DNA from 2 places in the Nostoc sp. FACHB-888 genome. Region 1 is predicted to be linked to the other one. Evidence: riboswitches for the same ligand, from Rfam matches in the RefSeq annotation. Region 1 holds a riboswitch; the other holds the start of a gene.
What was found. Region 1 has a riboswitch for cobalamin ahead of H6G26_RS11245 (DUF1636 family protein). Riboswitches for the same ligand answer to the same signal wherever they lie in the genome.

Region 1 (10,680 bases):
ATTAGTAAATAAGATGCGTTCGCCCTGACTGGAAATCCCTGCGTTTTAGCTTCGTGGAAGTGGCAGATTTTAATGAAGTTCAGGTGCGATCGTTTGCCGAGCATTGGTTCAAGGCAGTCATACAGGATGAGTCAGCAGGACTAAAACGGTCACATGAGTTTCTAAATCAGCTTTTTCTAGAAACGAATATAGCAATTCGGGATTTAGCAATCACACCGATTTTGCTGAGTTTGACCTGTGCTGTATTTCACCAAACTGGCAAGTTTTACTCAAAGCGTTCCAAGCTTTATGAGGAAGGGTTAGAGCTACTACTAGAGCAGTGGGACAAGTCACGTGAGATTGAGCGAGATGAGATTTACCGAGATTTATCGCTGGAACGGAAGCTCGAATTACTTAGTTATCTGGCAGTGAAAAAGTTTGAGCAACCACAGTATGTGTTGTTTGAGCAGGAAGAAATTGAGGGTTACATTGCAGAGTTTTTGGGAATTGAGCGGCGAAATAGTCGAGCAGTGTTGAGGGCAATCGAGTCTCAGCATGGGTTATTGCTTGAGAGAAGTCAAAAAATTTGGTCGTTTTCACATCTAACGTTTCAAGAGTACCTAGCTGCAAAATATTTTTGCAAACAAAAGGATTGGAATAGCTTAAGCAAACAAATTACCAAAAAATATTGGCGTGAAGTTTTCTTGTTGATAATGGAAACATCGCCTAATGCAGATTTATTACTTAAGTTAATGATAAGAAACATTTGTTCAATTGTAACTTATGACGACAAAATACAGAAATTTTTGGAATGGTTAAACAATAAATCTACATCTGTGAAGGCATCATACAAATCAGCTGCTATTCGCTCTTTCTACTTTAGTCTTGAACTATGTTTTTACTTTAAGTTTGAAATTGATGGCGATCTTATGTACTGCCACCTATGTCATAGTCTTGATTCCAGGATTCCGCACTATCTTACGATTGATCTTGAAGCCGATCTAGTGCAACATCTCATGAATCTTGAGAAGCCTTTATTTTTTGATTTGCTTCTTGGTGTTGGCACAAATTATATTTTTGCCTATACCCTCGATAGTGAACTGGCTCCTGAACTCAGGGAGATATTACGAAATACATGCCTTCCCTCAAGATATAAAGCAACGTATGAAAGAAGAGCTAAAGGCATATATAACCCTGGCTACAAATTCCTTTGGGGTTCAACAAACAAAATTATACATATTGTAAACAAATATTGTAATATCTGTCATGATTGGGGATTTGATGTTGAGCAAAAAGAAAAACTTGAAAAATATTACAACGTTAACACGTTGTTAGTAGATTGTTTAAATTCTAGTTGTGTATCGAGTGATGATTTAAGAGAGGAAATTGAGGAAATATTATTATTACCGATCGCGGAACTCGAAAAACGCAAACGTGCAACATCCGAATAGAAGGATGTCTGACGACAAGGCGCTTTGCCTCTACGCTTACAATTTAGCTATGAGCATATTATCCTAAATCTTTCAGCACGTTTAATTATGACTGACGTGAACCCCGATCGCATAACTGGAACTATTACGATCACAGTGCTGCCTCAAGACAATGGACAGTATGTTTGTCAGATGTCACTGTCTCCAAGCGATTTTACCAAAGAGGATATACAGTGCTATGGTCAAACAAAGGAACACGCGATCGCCATCGCCTTAGAACAACTTGCCGATGAGTATCGCCGAATAGCGGAAGAACGACAAAATATAGATTGGGACACAGTAGAGCTATCAGACACTGGAGAACCAATTGCCAAACATTACCATGTAATTCTGCACTACGAACGCATTGCTGAGGAAGAATCGAAGTTTGAGGCAATGCACAATACAATCATGGGAAATACGGTGGTGGAGAATGCCAAGATTACCGTGATTGAGATTGATCCAGAGATACCAATTGATCCATTAACGCGATCGTGGGATTGATTAGGCTAGTAAAATCATCAAAATATAGCTCTTTCAAGTCTTTATACCAATTCTGTATGAAGATGCACATAATCAGTCCTCCCTTCACAAGGGGGGACGGCGTAGCCGGGGGGTAAATATATGCAGCTTCACAAAGAAACGGTATTAGTACTATTGCGATCGCTTCCTTAACTAAAGGTAACTGTTGTATTTCTGGACATAAACCAGCACGACTTAGCAACTCCTACTGTTGAGTACACAAATTCTACTGACAAAATCCATCATCTGTAGGTGAGAACAGCTAGTGGAGATGGTTGCTCCCAATGCAGAAGTTATATAGTTTAAACTTGAATTTTTACTTGGAGAATTAATTGCTGCTACCCCATATTTAAAAACTCCACTACCAAAAGAAAACATTGCAAAATCCCTTGGTATAGCTATAGATATAGTTTGCGATAGAAATATAGCTGGGTTTGCCCGTCTACTTGGACTACCAAAAAATACGGTATGGACGTAGAAAACTGGAAAAGCTTTACCCCAGATTGATGTCCTCCTCAGAATTTGCGGTTTTCTGGGAATCACCTTATTAGATTTCCTCGCATCAGAAAATATTGATACTTCTGTGAAGAGAATCACAAACCAATCTCAAAAGCGATCGCTTCATCCACCGTATCCAAAATCTCAGTAATACGCTGTTGTTCTGGTAAAACTGGTAATGGAATCAGAAAATTGACTACATCATCTCTAGTAATATTGGGATCTTTGCGTGTACTTAGTTCGCGCAACTTGACATCAGGAATCCGATTTTTACCGGCTTGACGATTAAAATCAATATGTTTTAATACACCTGTCAGTGCTTCGTTACTTTCCTCAAATGCCGTCAAAGCTTCATTTAGTGTAACCAGACCCAAAAGTTGCCAAGAACCCATAAGTTTGCCGCAGTACTTTTCAACCATAAAGTTGCCGTTGCGGCAAACTTATGCTTGAAGTCACATGAACAGCGACATTCAATTTGTAAATGTACATGGACGTAACTGGATTCGAACCAGTGACCTCTACGATGTCAACGTAGCGCTCTAACCAACTGAGCTATACGTCCTTAACTACACGATTTATCATCTTAGCATACATTTGTCTAATATGCACAAAATAAAAGGCGCAAATTAGGCAAACTCTGCAATTTGATTCTGAATCAATATATTCGTAAGAGTCCCTAGCCTCTGCCATTAAGCCTTCTTGGGGTACTAGACGACAAAATTAAATTAACGATTGAATGTTAATTAGCTTAGAACTGTACTGTAGTTAATAAGCGATCGCTCCTGAGCAATTTTTGGTCATATCCTTTTCCTTGATACCCTAGTGTATGATCGATAAGGTTATTCGGTTCTGGTGGGGAGCAGCTACCAGAGGTAACGGGGAAAGTTCGGTGCAAATCCGGCGCTGTCCCGCAACTGTAAACCAATTTGAGATGTAATCTAAAATCCCAAATAGAGTGAGTCAGGATGCCCGCCGAAATAGATTAATTAGTTCCACAAATCTGCGAGGTACAGATGACTACTATTGTAAATATTTCTCCAACTAGTCCCTTGGGTGTTGCTGACCATACTTTATTTGTTTGCAAAACTTGTGCTAGCGTTTGGCAAGATGGAAAACGCTTAGGTGAAAGTGGCGGTCAAAAACTTCTATCCCAACTTCAGCAGCTTGCACAAGATTGGGACTTACGAGATAAATTCCCAATTCAAGAAGTTGAATGCATGAGTGCTTGTAATCGTTCCTGTGTAGTCGCCTTTGCTGCCAAAGGCAAATTAACATATTTGTTTGGTGATTTAGCTGTTGATGGTAGTGCATCTGCGGTATTAGAATGTGCTAGTCAGTACTATGTCAAAGCAGATGGTTTATTGCCTTGGTCAGAGCGTCCAGAAGCCCTGAAAAAAGGCATTTTGGCAAAGATTCCACCTTTATCTCAATGATGCGCGTTTTGATACTGGGTGGAACGGGAGATGCCGCAGAATTAGCTGCCCAAGTAGCGAATATCCAAGGGTTAGAAGCAATCACATCTTTAGCTGGCCGCACCCGTGAACCATCAGCTCCGTTGGGTGATTTACGGGTTGGAGGCTTCGGTGGTGTGGCTGGATTGGCTAGTTATCTGCGAGTAATGCAAATCGACTTATTAATTGATGCAACCCATCCTTTCGCTACTCAGATTTCTTTCAATGCAGCAGATGCTGCAACCGAAGTGGGAGTACCCCATTTGATGTTAATACGCCCCCCTTGGGAAAAAGAAAGTGGCGATCGCTGGATTGAAGTTGACACTATTGAAACCGCAGCAGCATCTCTGGAAAACCAGGCACAGCGGGTATTTTTGACAGTTGGAAGGCAAGAACTCGCCGCCTTTGCTCACTGCGAGAAAATTTGGTTTCTGATGCGGATGATTGACCCTCCTACAGATGATGCTTTAGTGCCACCAGGAGTAATATTGTGCGATCGCGGGCCCTTTACCCTCAATAATGAAAGGCAAATCCTGATTCATAACAAGATTGATACCATCGTAAGTAAAAATAGCGGTGGCGATGCAACAAAGCCCAAGATTATTGCAGCGCGAGAACTGGGCGTAAACGTTGTTATGGTAAATCGTCCAGCCATACCGCCAGGTGAGCAAGTTACTGATGTTGATGGTGCTTTGGCATGGCTATTTGACAAGTTGCGCGACTAGTGGAAAAGGCAAAAGCCACCGCTCAGACTTTTAAAAGTGCTAAAATTTACCCTTGGGAACTGACCCTTCAATTCCCTCAACATACCAATCCATCGCCAGTTGTTCCTGATCATCCAAAACCTTACCCTTTGGTATTCGCACCACCCCTTTTTGGTCTTTCACCGGGCCATCAAAAGGATGTGCAGTACCCTGAATAAACTCATCCCGCTTCGCATTCACCAGTTGTTGCACATCCGCCGGAATTACCTGATTCATTGGGGAAATATCTACCATTCCTTGAGCAATGCCATCCCAAACCTCTTGGGACTTCCAAGTATTACTCATTACAGCCAAGGCTTTATCTGTATAGAATTTGCCCCATCTGTTAATAGCTGATGTCAGGTGGGCTTTTTGACCAAACTTACTCATATCAGTGTTGTAGCCAAAAGCATAAATGCCTTTTTCCTGTGCCAATTGGACAACAGCACCAGAACCGATATGCTGCGTCAGTACATCCGCACCTAAATTGACCAAAGCTTGAGCCGCTTCTCTTTCTTTAGCTGGATCGTACCAACTTTCTACCCAAAGTACTCTAACTTTTGCTTGGGGATTTGTTAACCTTACTCCTTGAGTAAATGCACTGATTCCCCGAATCACTTCTGGAATTGGGTATGCGCCAATAAAACCAATTACATTTGATTTTGTCATCTTGCCAGCAATCATACCGGTTAAGTAACGCGGTTCTTCAAAGCGCCCTAGATAAGTGCCAACATTGGCAGCACGTTTGTATCCTCTACAGTGTTCAAAGGCAACATCACCAAAGTCTTTGGCAACTTTAATTGTTGGGTTCATGTACCCAAAGGAAGTTGTAAAAATCAACTTGTTACCATCTAATGCGAGTTGGCGAATTACCCTTTCAGCTTCAACACCTTCGTTGACATTTTCCACAAAGGTAGTTTTTACCTTATCTTGAAGATTGGCTTCCATGTCTCTGCGACCTAAATCATGGGCATAAGTCCAGCCAAAATCGCCTACATAATCGGCATAAACAAATCCCACCTTTAGAGGTTCGTTTACCGCTACAGGCGACGCTGAGGGAGATACCTCACCCTGCAATTTGGAATTTTTGCCTTGAGAGCAACTATTTAAGGCAAAGCTAGATCCTGCTAAAGTGACATACTTTAGAAAATTCCGACGATCCATATTTTATTAATAGGTTTACCCATTAAAAAGATTTTTATGATTGCTGGTAATGGCAGACACGGTTTAGATTAGCTATTTACTTAATTTTAACTTTTTATTTCTGCCGTCAACTTACTTAATAAAGAAGTCAAATGATGGTAATATTATAGACAATCAAAACTCTTTTTCAGAAAGCAGATATTTAAAGCCAGTTTTTGATAAAAGTGCGATCGCAGGATAATTAAGAAAAGCCTGAAAACTTCTTATTTTAGATAATTCGCATCACGATGCATTTATACAGTGCGTAAGTACTAGGTATAATGCCATTCACGTTAAGTTGATACCTATGACAGATGTGCGCCCCTATCTTCGCAAAGCGTCCCGCAGGGATGGGATGCTTTTTACTGGAAGTCTCTTATTTCGAGAAAGTTTCCTTAGAGGTCGTTTGAAAAGTGTTTCGCTGTGATAGGCACTTTTAGATCCCCCCTAACTCACCTTTTTTAGAGGGGAACCGGAGTTAAAGTCCCCCTTTTTAAGGCGAGCCACTCTTATTGCATCTGGCGTGGATTTAGAGGTATCTAAAACCTTTTATACCGACAACAGGACTTTTCAAACAACCTCTTAGCGATTTGCTACCAATTTTTGAGCAATTTTTTGCTTAAATAGACGATAAAAAAACAATGGATTACCAATAATATAACGATCCCATAGACGAGTAGGTTCAGTAACTAGGCGTGTTAACCACTCGAAGCCATTATTCGTCAGCCACTCGGGGCCACGATATGTAGAGTTAGTATAAAAATCTAGACACGCGCCTAAAGGTAAAAATACACGAGCTTCAATTTTATTGAAGTTATCTAAAATCCACCTTTCTTGTAATGGCATACCAAAACCAATATATAAAATATCTGGTCGAAAATTATTAATTTTTTCTATTATTAAATCATTCTCTTTTCCTGATTTATCAAAGTAACCATGATGTCCGCCTATCCGAAGGTTAGGTGCAATTGATACTAACTTTGTAATTGCTTCATCGACTACCCCGGGTTTTCCAGCTAATAAAAATAATGAGATATTTTCTTTTTCACATTTCAATGCTAAATCTTCTATATAATCTGGTGCTGTCATGCGATGTGCAGAATCCAGAGAATAACCACTTAAGTTAGCCGCTAACAATACACCAAATCCATCGCAAAATACTAAATCTGCGTTATTTAAAAAGTCTCGATACCAAGGCTTTTCATAAGCAAAATTCATTGCTCTAATATTTACATTTTCTACAATTGTCTTTTTGGGGGTTTTGACTGATTCTACTAAATAATCGATTAGTTCTTGTACTTTAACTTTATGGAATCTTGTATCAAACAACTTGATTTCAGGGAAAGTTTTTGTATCCATTGTTATTTCCTTTTTGTTTACTTTAGACAAACTTATGGGCAATCAATTATCTTCAGAATATGGCTTTCAACCTACGACTGATGCATAAATGTATTTTAAGGATGCAAGATAATTGTTGATATCTAAGTGTTTAACACTAACCCGTGCATTATTTCCTAGAGATATTCTCAAATTTTTATCTGCAATTAAAGATTGCATTGCCTCTGACAACTGTTGAATATTACCCGGATTAAGTAATAAACCATTCTGGTTTTGAGTAACTACTTCGGGTATCCCTCCTACTTTAGTAGTTATGACAGCTAAACCCCAACTCATTGCTTCTAGTAGCGCCATCGGCAAACCTTCGTTGTAAGAAGGTAAAACAAATACATCAGCTTTACCTAAAAGCTCGTCGCGTTTTTCTTTGTCTACCCAATCAAGGATAGTGATGTGGTCAACAAGATTTAGAGTTTGAATCAAACTACGAGCTTTTTCTACATCTCCATCCCCTGCCATAGTCAACTTTGCTTTACTTTTCTCTTCGGCAGGTATAGAAGCGAATGCGTTAATTAAATCAAATGCACCTTTGCGCTGACCAATGCGCCCTAAAAATAAGAAAAATACCTCGTTGGAATCTACATACTGTGGAATTTGGGCGGGAATTCTTACCGCGTTAGGTAGAACAATAACTTGCTCTGGCTTCAAACCAAGATTTTCGATATAAAATTTTTTCCAGCTATCTGATAAAACAATAAAACGGGTACATTTACTAAAAGACCAACTGAGCCATTTCTGAAGCAATTGGGGAAGCTCAGAGTAAAACAAATGAAAGTCAGCACTATGAGCATGAATAATTAGCGGTTTTTTAAATAGCCAACAAATAAGACTAGTGATTGAGTGACGAAAAGCGCTACCTCTCTCTGAAACATGAACGTGAATTAGGTCGGCTTTATTATTTAATAAGTTCCAAAATAACTCCCCTATTGCCTGCACAAACACTAATACTTTTTGGGGAGCAGAGCCATTGGGTAAAGTAGTTATATGTGTAAATTTAATATCAGAAGTAGCTTCAGTGGCTTCTTCAAGGATGAGCTTTTGCACGGAAACTATTCCACCTTGCCGCTCCAAGCTTTCGCCTAACATAGTAATCTTTATAGGACTCATAACAAAAGAGCTTATTTAGGGTAGATAAATTCATCAAATATTTATGTACAGCACATTCTACTTAAACTATGATTAAGTTATGTATTTGTCAATGATAGTCATTAAGAGCTTTAGTGTAATAAAGATTACCATGTCGCAAAGGCCGGGCTAAACGTTGTTTACCCGTGGCGTGTACTTTATTCTTAAAACTGATTGAATTATCTGTTGACAGGGCGGAAAACTAATGAACTTATTTGAGCTTTTAGCAGGGGAAGACAATCATCCTGCCCTAGTTACGCCGTCTGAGCGATCGCTAACCTATAAGCAATTGCGCGAGAATATTGTTGGACTGGTATCGCAACTCAACAGCTTTGGATTAAAACGAGGCGAACGCATTGCCATTGCCATGACTAACGGTTCACCAATGGCTATTACCTTTTTGGCTGCCGCCCTGTGTGGCACTGCTGCACCCTTAAATCCCAAATACAAACAAGAAGAATTTACCTTCTACTACGAAGATATCCAAGCAAAAGCACTGATTACGCTATCTGAGTCGCCAAAAGCAGCTATTGCCGCCGTCACACCCGACATGATGCTGATTAATGCCAAGGTAAATACTGACGGTACACTGAGTTTTGAATTAGTCAAAGAGAAACTTCCCGCTTGCTCCCAGCTAAAATCTCCCTTGCCTCAGTCTGATGATCTGGCGATGATTCTCCACACTAGCGGCACCACCAGCCGTCCCAAACGTGTGCCGATTCGTCATCGTAACTTAATCGCCTCAGCTAACAACATCATTGGTGCTTACTCACTCACAGCAGATGACACTACACTTTGCCTAATGCCCCTGTTCCACATTCACGGTTTGGTGGGATGTTTGCTGTCAACTCTCGCATCAGGCGGCACATTAATTTGTCCCAATGGTTTTAATGCCCTGGAGTTTTGGAAATTGGTAGATATCTACAAACCTACCTGGTACTCCGCAGCGCCAACCATGCACCAGACAATTTTAGCCCGCGCTAGCCGCAACACAGAAATTGTCAAAGCCAACCGTTTTCGTTTTATTCGCTCTAGTAGCGCTCCCTTGCCACCGATTATTATTGAACAACTAGAGGCAACTCTTAATGCTCCCGTCGTGGAATCTTACAGTATGACTGAAGCATCTCACTTAATGACCACCAACCCCCTACCGCCAAAAGTGCGGAAACCGGGTACTGTCGGTTATGGCTTCGGTGTGGAAGTCGGCATTATGGACTCTGAAGGCAATTTATTATCTCAGCGAAGCTTGGGCGAGGTGGTGGTAAAAGCACCCAATGTTATAGATGGCTACGAAAACAACCCGGAAGCTAACGCCACAGCTTTTGTAAACGGTTGGTTCCGCACAGGGGATCAGGGTACATTGGATGCAGACGGCTACCTCCGCTTGACTGGACGCATTAAAGAATTGATTAATCGGGGTGGGGAAAAAATTTCTCCTTTAGAAGTGGATGATGTTTTGCTGCGCCATCCCGCCGTCGCTGAAGCTTTAGCTTTTGCTGTCCCCCACAAATCTTTAGGAGAAGATATCCATGCTGCTGTTGTCCTCAAAGCAGAAGCTGGTGAAAAAGAACTTTTAACTCACTGTTCAACCATGCTGGCAGACTTCAAAGTTCCTAAACAAATTCACATTTTGGAGCAACTACCTCGTGGTGCTACTGGGAAACTGCAACGGTTAGCTATGGCGAAATTGCTTAACATAAGCTAAATCAGCGATACACTAAGGAAAATTCCTTGAGGAAGCTTTGATGGCACGGTCAAACGGGGTTAAAACTGAAATGTCTGCACAGGAATTACCTACAATTTCAGATGAAGATACAGAGACAATTGAAGATTCGCCGGAAGTAGTAGAGGATATCCAGGATATTGACGACATCTTGAACTCACTCAAAACCTTACTGAGTAGCCTAGAAAAGCTCCAAAAAGTCCGGCAAGAAGTGGGCGATATCAAACCGTTAATCGGGCGGATGCTTGATGGTGAACTGGTTGCTGGTGAAGAACTTGAGCAACTTAAGACAGGTGTGAGCAGTCTTTCTCGCCTTGTTCGGGCTTATAATGACCATCAAATAGCGTTAGCTAAAGCGCAATCTGCGAGAAACTTGCTAGATCAAGTCCTTAAAGAGCGTAAAGCTAATTGAAACAAGAAGCGATCGCATTTTTTGAAAGATGCGATCGTTGTAAATTAAAGGTGTAACTCAAACTAGCGGCCATCCCGATGAAGCCTTTACAAGACTGCACCACTGTTATCGGTTGTCACGCTTGGGGACAAACGCCAGATGAGGCCCGCCCATGCTGAACTTGTCTATGTTTTTGAAATGA
Region 2 (10,680 bases), on a different contig from region 1:
TGGGTGTGTGTATCTCTCAGGGGAAACTCCTCAACTAAAAACGAAGATGATTCCAGGCCGGCTTGATATCGCAGGCTCGGTTTTTGGGGTCATGCCGGTTGGTGTTGCTCCTATTGATAGTTTGCGTCTGGATGCCGGAAATACCATTGTTCTTGTCGAAAGTTCGGGGCCCCATGAGAACGGCTTTACCCCACTGCGAAAGCTTGCCGAGTCGCTCCCTGACGGGTATAGAACAAAACTTTCAAGTGGGCAGGAGTTATGGGAAGCAATGAATGCCGCCTCGTATCTTTACACGCCGCTTGTACAGGCGGTGCTTGGTGAAGGAATTCGTCCCACTGCGATGGAGAACATCACTGGACATGGATGGCAAAAGCTGATGCGGTCGGTGAAGCCCCTGCGGTATGTCATCGAAACGATGCTCCCAGTGCCGGAGATTTTTACCTTTGTCGAGGGTCATCTTGAGGGCGGAGCCGAGACAATGCTTTCTGTGTTCAATTACGGAGCAGGATTTGCATTCTATACAGAGTCGCAGCAGGATGCAGAGAGGATCGTTATCCTCGCAAAAGAACATAAGCTCACGGCTGTGATTGCCGGAAGGGTCGAAGCATCGCTTAACCGCGAGGTTGTGGTAGAACCGCTTGGGGTGACCTTGAAAGGAGATACTTTTGGGATTGCGCGAGGAGTATAATGCAGCCCAAGCGTAGGCATAGCCCGTCGTAGACATCGCTAGTTTTCTGGGTATACACTCACTTATGCGATGCCTGCGGTGGGCTACGCCTACGCTAAACTAAATTAGATGAAATTAGTGAAATCACTGAGGTATGTAATTTTATATACGTAAAATATACTTTTATTCCAGGGGTATTAAAGAAAATTATTCTATCAAGCCCTTGAAAATAAGTCATTTAGCAAAAATTGTATAGGTGTATTTATAAAACTTTATATGCATTATTTATTACCACCTAAAATTGATGTAGTCCAAAATACGCATGACTACTGAGGTTAAGATTTGCTAACGTAGTCTTAACATATTGAAAAATTTGCTGAGAAAGCTGAGAAAGTAGCAGCCAATACTAATTTTTAGTGCTGAATCTTTCTCATCTGTAGATGTGCCGTTTTAGTGTGTTAAAAAGATATATTTTTGTTCAGAGGGGGTTATGGCTGTAAATTTGGCCCGAACTACTGCTTCCACAGAACTTTTGAAGCAAGTATTCCAGAACATTGATGCACAAAGTTGTCCAAGATTATTCAACTTTCATATGCACACTGTCTACTCGGATGGCAGGTTGCAGCCGAGTGCATTGATGGAGCAAGCGATCGCTATTGGTCTAAAAGGGTTAGCCATTACTGATCATCATAGTATTATCGGCTATCAAGCATCATTTGCTTGGTTAGAAGACTGGAAATGGAATAATCCTGGTGCAAGCACTCCTTACCTATGGAGTGGTGTAGAAATTAATGCCAACCTTTTGGATATAGAAGTTCACATTTTGGCTTACGCTTTTACACCAGAACACCCTAGTATGAAGCCTTATCTACAAAGAAGGACGACTACAGGTCAAGAATATCAAGCAAGTAACGTGATTGCTGCTATTCATGAAGCCGGGGGATTAGCAGTTCTAGCTCATCCAGCTCGTTACAAGCGATCGCATTTTGACTTAATTCCAGCTGCTTCCCAAAAGGGCATCGATGGTGTGGAAACTTTCTACGCCTACAATAACCCTAACCCTTGGAAACCCAGCGTATTAGAATCAGAACAAGTGCAAAAGTTGGCTGATGAATATTTTCTTTTCAATACCTGTGGTACTGATACCCACGGTTTGAGCCTGCTACAACGTTTGTAAAGATGAATCGATCAGTTAAGTGTGTTCAGAGATTTTCGATCCCCCCAACTCATTTAAAAAAGGGCTTAGTTCCCCCTTTTTTAGCAAGCTTAGGGAGGATCAAATCTTAAGCCAAGTGTATTGCTTCAAAGCCGATTCTTAGTTGGGATCACAATCATTGAGAAATAGGGTACTTCGGCTGGATCAACTTCATCCAAGGGGAGGATGCGTTGCTGTGTCGTTGATGCCCGTTCAATATATCTTGCCCGTGATGCTAGCCCTAATTTATGGAGGATATCTCGTACTTTGGTAAAGTGACGACCTAACTTCATAATTGCTGCTGCATCAGTCATCAGTAGATGTGTAGTTAGTTCTTCTGCTGGCAATGGAGCAGGTAATACTGTGAGAATATCAGTGTAATAGGTGAAAGGTACACCTAAGGCTACCGGACAAGCCATCAGTGAAGAAACTCCAGGGACAACTTCTGTTACATACTGATCAGATAAGCGTGTGAACAGGTACATGAACGAGCCGTAGAAAAATGGATCTCCCTCACACAGTACTACAACATCTCGACCTGCTGCTAAATGGTCGGCGATTGGTTCAACTTCCTTATCATAAATAGACTTTGCCTTTTCTGGCTCCAAAGCGCGGGGGAGGTGAAATAGCACCTCAATTTGATTACCAGGAAGATACTGCGCCACTATCGCTCTAGCAATACTTTCTTTATCTGTGGCTGATTGATAAGCTACCACAGGAGCCGCACGTAATAGGCGCAGCGCTTTCAGAGTCAATAGTTCGGGATCGCCTGGGCCGACACCAATTCCATAAAGACGACCTTTAGTTTTCATATTCATTCTTCCTCCGTTGCCAGGGCGTTAACTGCTGCGGCTGCGATCGCACTTCCACCGCGCCGACCATGTAAGGTTAAAAATGGTACATTTCTGCTATCTGCTGCCAGTGCTGCTTTCGATTCGGCTGCACCGACAAACCCCACTGGAAAGCCTAAGATAATCGCGGGTTTAGTAGCTCCTTCATCGAGCATTTCTAATAGCCGGAATAGTGCTGTGGGCGCATTACCGATTGCAATCACCGATCCTTCGAGGTGCGATCGCCATAATTCTAAAGCTGCCGCCGACCTTGTAGTACCCAGACGCTGTGCAATTCCTGGCACTTCCGGCTCGTTGAGGGTACAGATAACTTGATTATTTGCAGACAACCGCCGCCTGGTAACGCCATCAGCAACCATCCGGCAATCGCACAGAATTGTAGCTCCTGCTGCTAGTGCTGCCCTTGCGGATTGCACTGCTGTTGGTGAATATCCCAAGTCAGTGACAATATCCGTCATTCCACAGGCATGAATGAGACGCACAGCCACTTTTGCTACATCTGGCGGCAGCACATCTAGGTTTGCTTCTGATCGGATGATTGCAAAAGAATTGCGGTAAATTTCGTTGGCATCTCGGATATAGTCGGGCATTCGATTTGGGATTTTAGATTTTGGAATGAAAATCGAAAGGCTTAGATTGCCGACTTCTCTAGAAAGTTGGGAATCTTGTTATTTACAAATGATTTAGGAATAATATTAAATAACTGCTGTAATTGGGCGATCGCATATCGATTAGCAAATTCCCCAAAGGACTCATCAGAATTTAGGCGTTGAATTTTATATACATCTAGCATCCGCTCTATTAATGTCGGTAGTTCGGCAAAAGTTACATTTTGATATAGTTCACGTCCGAATTTCTCCTTACTGTCACCAACATAAACGTGATAGCCCTCCACAGTTCCATTGTCACCCTTAATGCTGACACCAAGCAGAGTAATATCACTCTTGCTATGCTGGGCGCAGGATTTTTCGCAGCCGCTAAAGTGGATATTAACTGGGCAATCCAGAGTGAGGCGAGTTTCAAGATACTCTCCTAATGCCAAGGCATGACTTTTAGTGTCCGTGGCAGAAGCGGCACAACCTTTTTTGCCAGAACACGCAACTAATGCACTCTTGATGTTGGTTGCTGAGGCATTTAATCCTAAGAAAGCAATTTCTCGCAGGACATCACCAACCCATTGCTGAGGAATATCTGTTATCAGCAGATTTTGCCAGGGGGTTAATCGAAGAGTGCCGCTACCGTATTTCGTTGCTAAATCTGCTAAATTCCGCATCTGGTTACTCTCCAATCGTCCAAGGGGTAAGACGACACCAAGATAAAATAAGCCTTTCTGACGTTGGGGATGGATGCCAATATGCTGATACTTTCCTTCTCCTTGCAAAAAAGTAGAGAATTCCTCCCCCTTTCCTAATAGGTTGGGGCTTAGGTCACTACATAAAAGAGAAAAAGGTAGACGCTGCTGAACTTCCTGGAGATAATTTTCATCACCTAAAGTATTCAATAACTCTAAGAGACGTAGCCGACGCTTACTTGTAGTATTACTATGAGCTAGATAGACCTCTGCCAAAGCTGCCAAGACGGGCAAACATTTCTCTGGTGGTAACAAAATTCCCATATCGCTGGGCGGTTGCCTCTTTGCGCCGACACTGAGATAAAGGCGGAAGTAAACATTACCGTCAACTAAGACAGCAGCAAATAGGATATCATTCAAGCGATCGCACACCCGAATTATCCCACCACCATCAAAGCAAACGCTAAATTTTGCCGACAGTTCCGAAAGCGCCGGATGTCGAGCAATATAATTATCCCAATCTTGGACAAAAGGGCGGGTGTCGATTAATTCTAGCGGGTCGATACCAGCAGTTGGGCTGGTCATAATATTACGGATCTGGTCTACAACAGGATTACGAGAACCTAGTCCCATATCCTGTAGATGTTTCAGAACCTCAACATTTATCCCCGTGCGGATTTCACGGACTTGTAGATTAGCTCGATTAGTCACATCTACATAGCCGCCACCGTGCTGTTCTGCTATATCTGCGATCGCACGGCACTGCTGACTACTAATAATTCCACCTGGTATTCTAATGCGAGATAATATACCATCGGCGGCGGGTGTAGCATAAAACAAGCCAGGACAAGTGGCAAATTCAGAAATCAAACTTGGAACTCCTTCCCCGTGCAACGCAGGGAGTAGATGGTGAGTGTGTCTTCTCTGACATCTTGAGAGTTGGCATTCTGACTTGGGTGATCCCATCACAGCTGCGGCACAGTCCCGGAATTTCACCGGAGTTTCCCAACTCCAAGCTTTAGTAATTTAGCACGAGAGCGTAGTCAGAATATTTAATGCTTCATATTTTGAATCAACTTATCCGCGCCTCAAGACGTGAGTTCAACAACTTACTTATGTAGTAACCGCCCAATTAGTTTAATAAAAAGAATTCTCCCTGGTTTTACTACACAAAACTGTCTTTTTCTGAGTCTGAGGGGGACAAATTTGAACGAAAAACATAATTTTGAGCGACTTTCCAATAGCGCGAGAACCGCTTGAGGTCAATATAGCCATCATAGTCAAAAAATGGTTCTACTTCTAGCACTTCCACTGCTATAGAACCCTCCATTTGATTGCAGATATCATTAAATCGGGGACTGGGACTGTTAGCTGTGATAACTAAATTTGCATCATGTTCTTGAGCAAAAGCTAAAATTTCTTGTGCCACATCGCCACGACGGATAACAACGGGTAAATCCAGCAAGCATTCGTAGATAAAAGCGATGCGTTTGAGACTTAGTTGCCATTCCTTTATCAATGCCTCATCCCAAACCCAGATAGCTGGCGCATCGGGATATTTTTGTAGTACAGGGTTGTATGGACTGAGGCAATCTCCATGTATCCAAACAATTGGTTTATTCATCTTTTTTGGTCTTTTACCTTACTCTTTCCACGCTGCCAACTTTGGCTATTGGCTTGTTTGCTAAATTCCCCTTTAGGAAAAAGTCGCTGTTCTAATTCTTCATAGCTGCCTTCAAAATCACAATGACCGTAAAGCGGACATTTCTGGCAATAAATGCCTTTGGTGTAACGTTCTAAATTTTCACGGTTGAAAAAATACGGTTTCTGACTAAAGGTGCTAGCAACCCATTGCCATGACATATTATTACTAGCAGGATCTCCATCTAAAAGGTGTTCGAGAAACCATTTGGCTCCTGCTTGCCAACGAATACGCAGCCAATGGACAATGTAAGCTGCTAGCCACATTCGGGCGTGGTTATGTAGATAGCCAGTTTCTTTCAAGTCACGGCTAAAACTGTCGATGCAAACTCTACCTGTGGTTCCTTGTCTGATATCTTGCGGCAATTCGGGTGCATATTCAGCCACAGTGTAACCAGTTTTGTACTCTTCCTGGTCTTTCCAGATTCCATCTCCTAACTTGACATATAACCTTTGCCAGTAGTCGCGCCAGCCTAATTCGTTAATTAATTTCGTAGCATCATTTTGGTGCTGTACCCGTTCAAGGACATAATCTCGAATTTCTCGCAAACTCAAAACGCCATAGCGAATGTAAGGTGAAAGTCGCGTGACTGCACCTGCAAAAAAATTTCGTGTTTGCGCGTAGCTTACTGCATCGATTTTTTGCAGTACTTTTTGTGCCGCTTTGCGTCCCCCCACGGTTTCACTGATGTGGCGATCGCGTTGCGCCGCATCTGGGAATTGTTCGCGGAGGTATGCTACCAACTGATCGCGGTTGGTAAATTCGCGTTGCATATCTTTAGACATTGTAAGCAAATATAAATGGGTGGGTAGGCATAGCCTGCCGCAGGCATCGCTCAATATATGTACAATTCTAAAGCGATTCCAATCTCTCACACACCCATCATGAGCAACATTCCCCAAGTCGGACAACCAGCACCAGATTTCTCCACTCCTGACCAAAATGGCAATTCAGTCACTCTCGACGACCTCAGCAGTCAATGGGTTATTCTCTACTTCTACCCCAAAGATGACACACCCGGTTGTACCACCGAAGCGAAAGATTTCACCGAGTTGTATCAAGACTTCAGCGCACTAGGAGCGAAAATCTTAGGCGTGAGTCCCGATTTGGGTAAGTCCCATTGTAAATTTATCAGCAAACATAACTTGTCAATCACCCTCTTGAGTGACCCAGAACATATTTTGACAGAAGCCTATGGTGCTTGGCGCTTAAAAAAATTTATGGGCAAAGAATATATGGGTGTTGCTCGTTCAACTTTTTTAATTTCACCTGATAAAATTATTGTCTATGCTTGGCCGAATGTGAAAACCAAAGGTCATGCTCTGGCAGTTTTAACTAAATTACGGGAATTAGCAGCTATATGAAAGACTAGTTGCTGCTGCGTGTTTTTTTTGCTATAACCTTGCGATTAAGTATTTGAATTCATAGAATTGAGTTCACATGTCTAGGAGGTTCGTATGGATTCTAATTCAAGGTTAGAGTATCTCTATAAAGAGTATGTTCGATTAAGTGAGAAAGCTGAAGAATATATCAAAAGTGCCTTTGAAGATTTGAAGTTAATGGGAGTAATTGTTGCAACTATAGCTCTTTGGAAACCAATTGTAGATGCAATCGTCTTAGCAAACCCAAAGATTGATCAAAGTGGAATTCTATTTTTAGGTTTTTTGAGTTTATTACTAGTTGTTGCAATCATTGGATTCTGGAACCTAATTAAGCAATCTTTCATTATTTTATTTGCAGATAATCTCTAGGGCTATGAGGAAGAAATTAGGAAGCAGCTAAACGAAGCAGATTATTCCAAGGTTTTTAATTTTAATCTTGAAAAAGAAACTAAACTAATCGAAAGTTATCGAACTACCTTCGCTGCTTTCATAATAGTTTTTGCAATTGCAACTACTTTCATTCCGTTTGTAATCTTGTTTTACACTAATACTTTTTATGCATTTGTTTATATATTATTGTCATTAACAATATTTTGATCTTACTTTCAAGTACTCAAGAAATCAACTAGGAAGTATTTTTCCATAAAAAAGTAGATTGAGAGAGGGTTAATACAAAAATGCTACTCTGGTCATTAAATTTATCTGGAAACTGTTAATGCTATCATTGAAGTAAGAAATTAAACTTTTCGCCAGTTAAAACTAATATGGTTCAAGTCATTCAAGCTCATAATGTCAGCCATGCTGATTTAGAAGCAAGATTTGGTCTGCAACAAACTGAAAGTGAGGATTTTTTTACAGAGTGGTTCGATACTTTACCGGAAATTACAGATTTAGAAAAGCAAGATTTAGACAAAATAAAACTTCATTTCCTCCGCTTAGTCAAGCGTCCTCCTTTGTCAGAAGAAACGGTAAAATTAGTACTTTTATCTCCTTTACTCAATTTAGCTGGATTTTATGATGAGCCTTTTTATATGAGAGGTGAGGAATCAATAGAAATTTCTGCGGAAGATGAAGGAGAAATCATTAGAGGTAGAATTGATGTTTTAGTTATTCAAGAACAATTCTGGTTGTTAGTAATTGAATCTAAAAGGTCTAGCTTTTCTCTTTTAGAAGCCGTACCTCAAGCACTTGTTTATATGTTGGCTAATCCTAGTCAAGACAAACCTACTTTTGGATTAGTAACAAATGGTAGTGATTTTATTTTCCTGAAACTTGCTAAAGAGAATCAGCCAAAGTATGCTATGTCTGACCAATTTACACTTTTAAAACGAGAAAGTGAACTGTATCAGGTTCTGAGTGTATTAAAAAATTTGAGTCAAAGTTTGAGTTAATAATTATGTCTATTCGTCCTATATACCTTGATTGCCACGCTACTACAGCCCTAGATGAACGGGTATTAGCAGCAATGCTCCCCTACTTCACAGAAAAGTTTGGCAACCCATCTAGTATCGGTCATGTTTACGGTTGGGAAGCAGAAGCTGCTGTTAAGCAAACGCGAGAGATTTTAGCAGGAGCAATTAACGCCACTCCTGAAGAAATTGTTTTTACCAGTGGTGCGACAGAAGCGAATAATTTAGCTATTAAAGGTGTTGCTGAAGCTTATTTTAAAAAAGGTCAGCATATTATTACTGTTGCCACTGAACATAGTGCAGTAATTGACCCTTGTAATTATTTAAAAACTCTCGGTTTTGAAATTACTATTTTACCAGTTAAAAAAGATGGATTGATTGATTTAAGTGAGTTAAAAAAAGCTTTCCGTCCTGAGACGATTTTGGTGTCGGTAATGGCTGCAAATAATGAAATTGGTGTGTTGCAGCCATTAGCAGAAATTGGGGAAATGTGCCATGCTTACAACATCATTTTCCACACCGATGCAGCCCAAGCTATTGGTAAAATTCCCCTAGATGTGCAAGCGATGAAAATTGACTTGATGTCGCTAACCGCACACAAAGTATATGGCCCAAAGGGAATTGGGGCGCTGTACGTCCGCAGGTGTAACCCCAGAGTGCAACTAGCTCCCCAGCAGCACGGTGGCGGACATGAACGAGGGATGCGATCTGGGACATTGTATACACCGCAAATTGTCGGCTTTGGGAAGGCTGTAGAAATGGCCTTGGCTGAACAAGCAACAGAAAACCAACGCCTTACCCAGTTAAGGCAAAGCTTGTGGGAACAGCTTTCCCAAATTGAAGGAATTCATCTCAACGGACACGCTCAAGAGCGATTGGCGGGAAACTTGAATATCAGCGTTGAGGGTGTGGATGGAGCTGCACTTTTGCTAGGATTGCAGCCAGTAATGGCGATTTCTTCTGGTTCTGCTTGCTCATCAACAAGTACAGCACCCTCCCATGTTCTGACAGCACTGGGAAACCCCCAACAGCTAGCTTATGCCTCAGTGCGGTTTGGGATTGGACGGTTTAATACCCAAGAGGAAATTGATATTGTGGCGAAACATGCGATCGCTACTATTCAAAGCTTACGCAAAACCTCTTTTATGGATTCTCGCGCACGAAAGCGCCAATCTGATCTAGCTCCTGCTGATTAAGGCGAAATTCCCCAGCAGGGATGATTCCTTCCACCTGCTTGGGATTGCGTGCGCCAACGATCGCACCTGTCACCGCCGGATTATTTAAAGTCCAAGCGATCGCTACTTCACCGGGGGAGCGATGGTGTTGCTCACCAATATGCTGCAACACCTCCACCAACTTCAGGTTACGAGATAGACGTGGCTCCTGAAATTCACTGCTATTCCTGCGCCAATCATCATCTGGTAAATTGGCAACCCGCTCAGATGTCATCTTTCCTGTAAGCAAGCCAGATTGCATAGGTGAATAAACAATCACACCTATGTTGTTTTCCTGACAAAAAGGCAAAATTTCGTTTTCGACATCGCGCTTAACCAGTGAATAAGGCGGTTGCAATGAGGTAACTGGTGCAATCTTTTGGATACGTTTCAACTGTTCTACGTTGAAGTTTGAAACCCCGATATAACGAACCTTGCCCTCATCCTTGAGCTTGGCAAGAGTCGTCCAGCCTTCTTCAATTTCTGACTCTGGGTTAGGCCAATGGATTTGGTAGAGATCAATGGTTTCAATGTCAAGTCGGCGCAAACTGGCTTCAACTTCTCGCCGCACAGAATCCGCTTTCAGGCTGCGACCAATTTCGCGCTTTTCATCCCAGATCATTGAACATTTAGTGAAAATGTAGGGGCGATTAGATCGACCTTTGAGGGACTTGGCAACAACTTCCTCCGAATGTCCCAGACCATAGATAGCTGCTGTGTCAATCCAATTAACGCCCAGATCCAGAGCGCGAGCGATCGCTTCAATCGATTCCTGGTCATCCTGCGCTCCCCAACCAAAAGCCCATCCACTTCCACCGATCGCCCAGGCTCCAAAGCCAATTGGGGTAATGTGAAGCTCCGAATTACCGAGCTGTTTGGTTTGCATATTTATATATCTCCAAGAATTTTTGAGTCAATTGTTAGTTTAGGTTGCAAATATTTTCTCAACCGCTATCTGAAGTGTGAATG

Region 2: it holds a riboswitch for cobalamin, as region 1 does, so the genes downstream of both, cobG (precorrin-3B synthase) here and H6G26_RS11245 (DUF1636 family protein) in region 1, are expected to answer to the same signal.

Annotation. Positions count from the first base shown of each region.
Region 1 is NZ_JACJQM010000014.1:75-10,754, forward strand. It holds gene H6G26_RS11225 (hypothetical protein) at 60-1,430, shown strand; gene H6G26_RS11230 (hypothetical protein) at 1,518-1,952, shown strand; gene H6G26_RS11235 (restriction endonuclease subunit S) at 2,564-2,887, opposite strand; tRNA gene H6G26_RS11240 (tRNA-Val) at 2,957-3,030, opposite strand; cobalamin riboswitch at 3,296-3,460, shown strand; gene H6G26_RS11245 (DUF1636 family protein) at 3,482-3,901, shown strand; gene H6G26_RS11250 (cobalt-precorrin-6A reductase) at 3,901-4,644, shown strand; gene H6G26_RS11255 (BMP family ABC transporter substrate-binding protein) at 4,684-5,826, opposite strand; gene H6G26_RS11260 (WecB/TagA/CpsF family glycosyltransferase) at 6,427-7,203, opposite strand; gene H6G26_RS11265 (glycosyltransferase family 4 protein) at 7,270-8,346, opposite strand; gene H6G26_RS11270 (acyl--CoA ligase) at 8,570-10,069, shown strand; gene H6G26_RS11275 (hypothetical protein) at 10,110-10,499, shown strand.
Region 2 is NZ_JACJQM010000025.1:52,389-63,068, forward strand. It holds gene H6G26_RS17365 (AIR synthase related protein) at 1-688, shown strand, start outside; gene H6G26_RS17370 (PHP domain-containing protein) at 1,158-1,844, shown strand; gene H6G26_RS17375 (precorrin-2 C(20)-methyltransferase) at 1,970-2,674, opposite strand; gene H6G26_RS17380 (precorrin-8X methylmutase) at 2,677-3,303, opposite strand; gene cobG (precorrin-3B synthase) at 3,345-4,874, opposite strand; cobalamin riboswitch at 4,924-5,056, opposite strand; gene H6G26_RS17390 (hypothetical protein) at 5,170-5,628, opposite strand; gene H6G26_RS17395 (FAD-binding domain-containing protein) at 5,625-6,491, opposite strand; gene bcp (thioredoxin-dependent thiol peroxidase) at 6,591-7,070, shown strand; gene H6G26_RS17405 (hypothetical protein) at 7,164-7,457, shown strand; gene H6G26_RS17410 (restriction endonuclease subunit R) at 7,853-8,479, shown strand; gene H6G26_RS17415 (IscS subfamily cysteine desulfurase) at 8,485-9,693, shown strand; gene H6G26_RS17420 (aldo/keto reductase) at 9,641-10,597, opposite strand.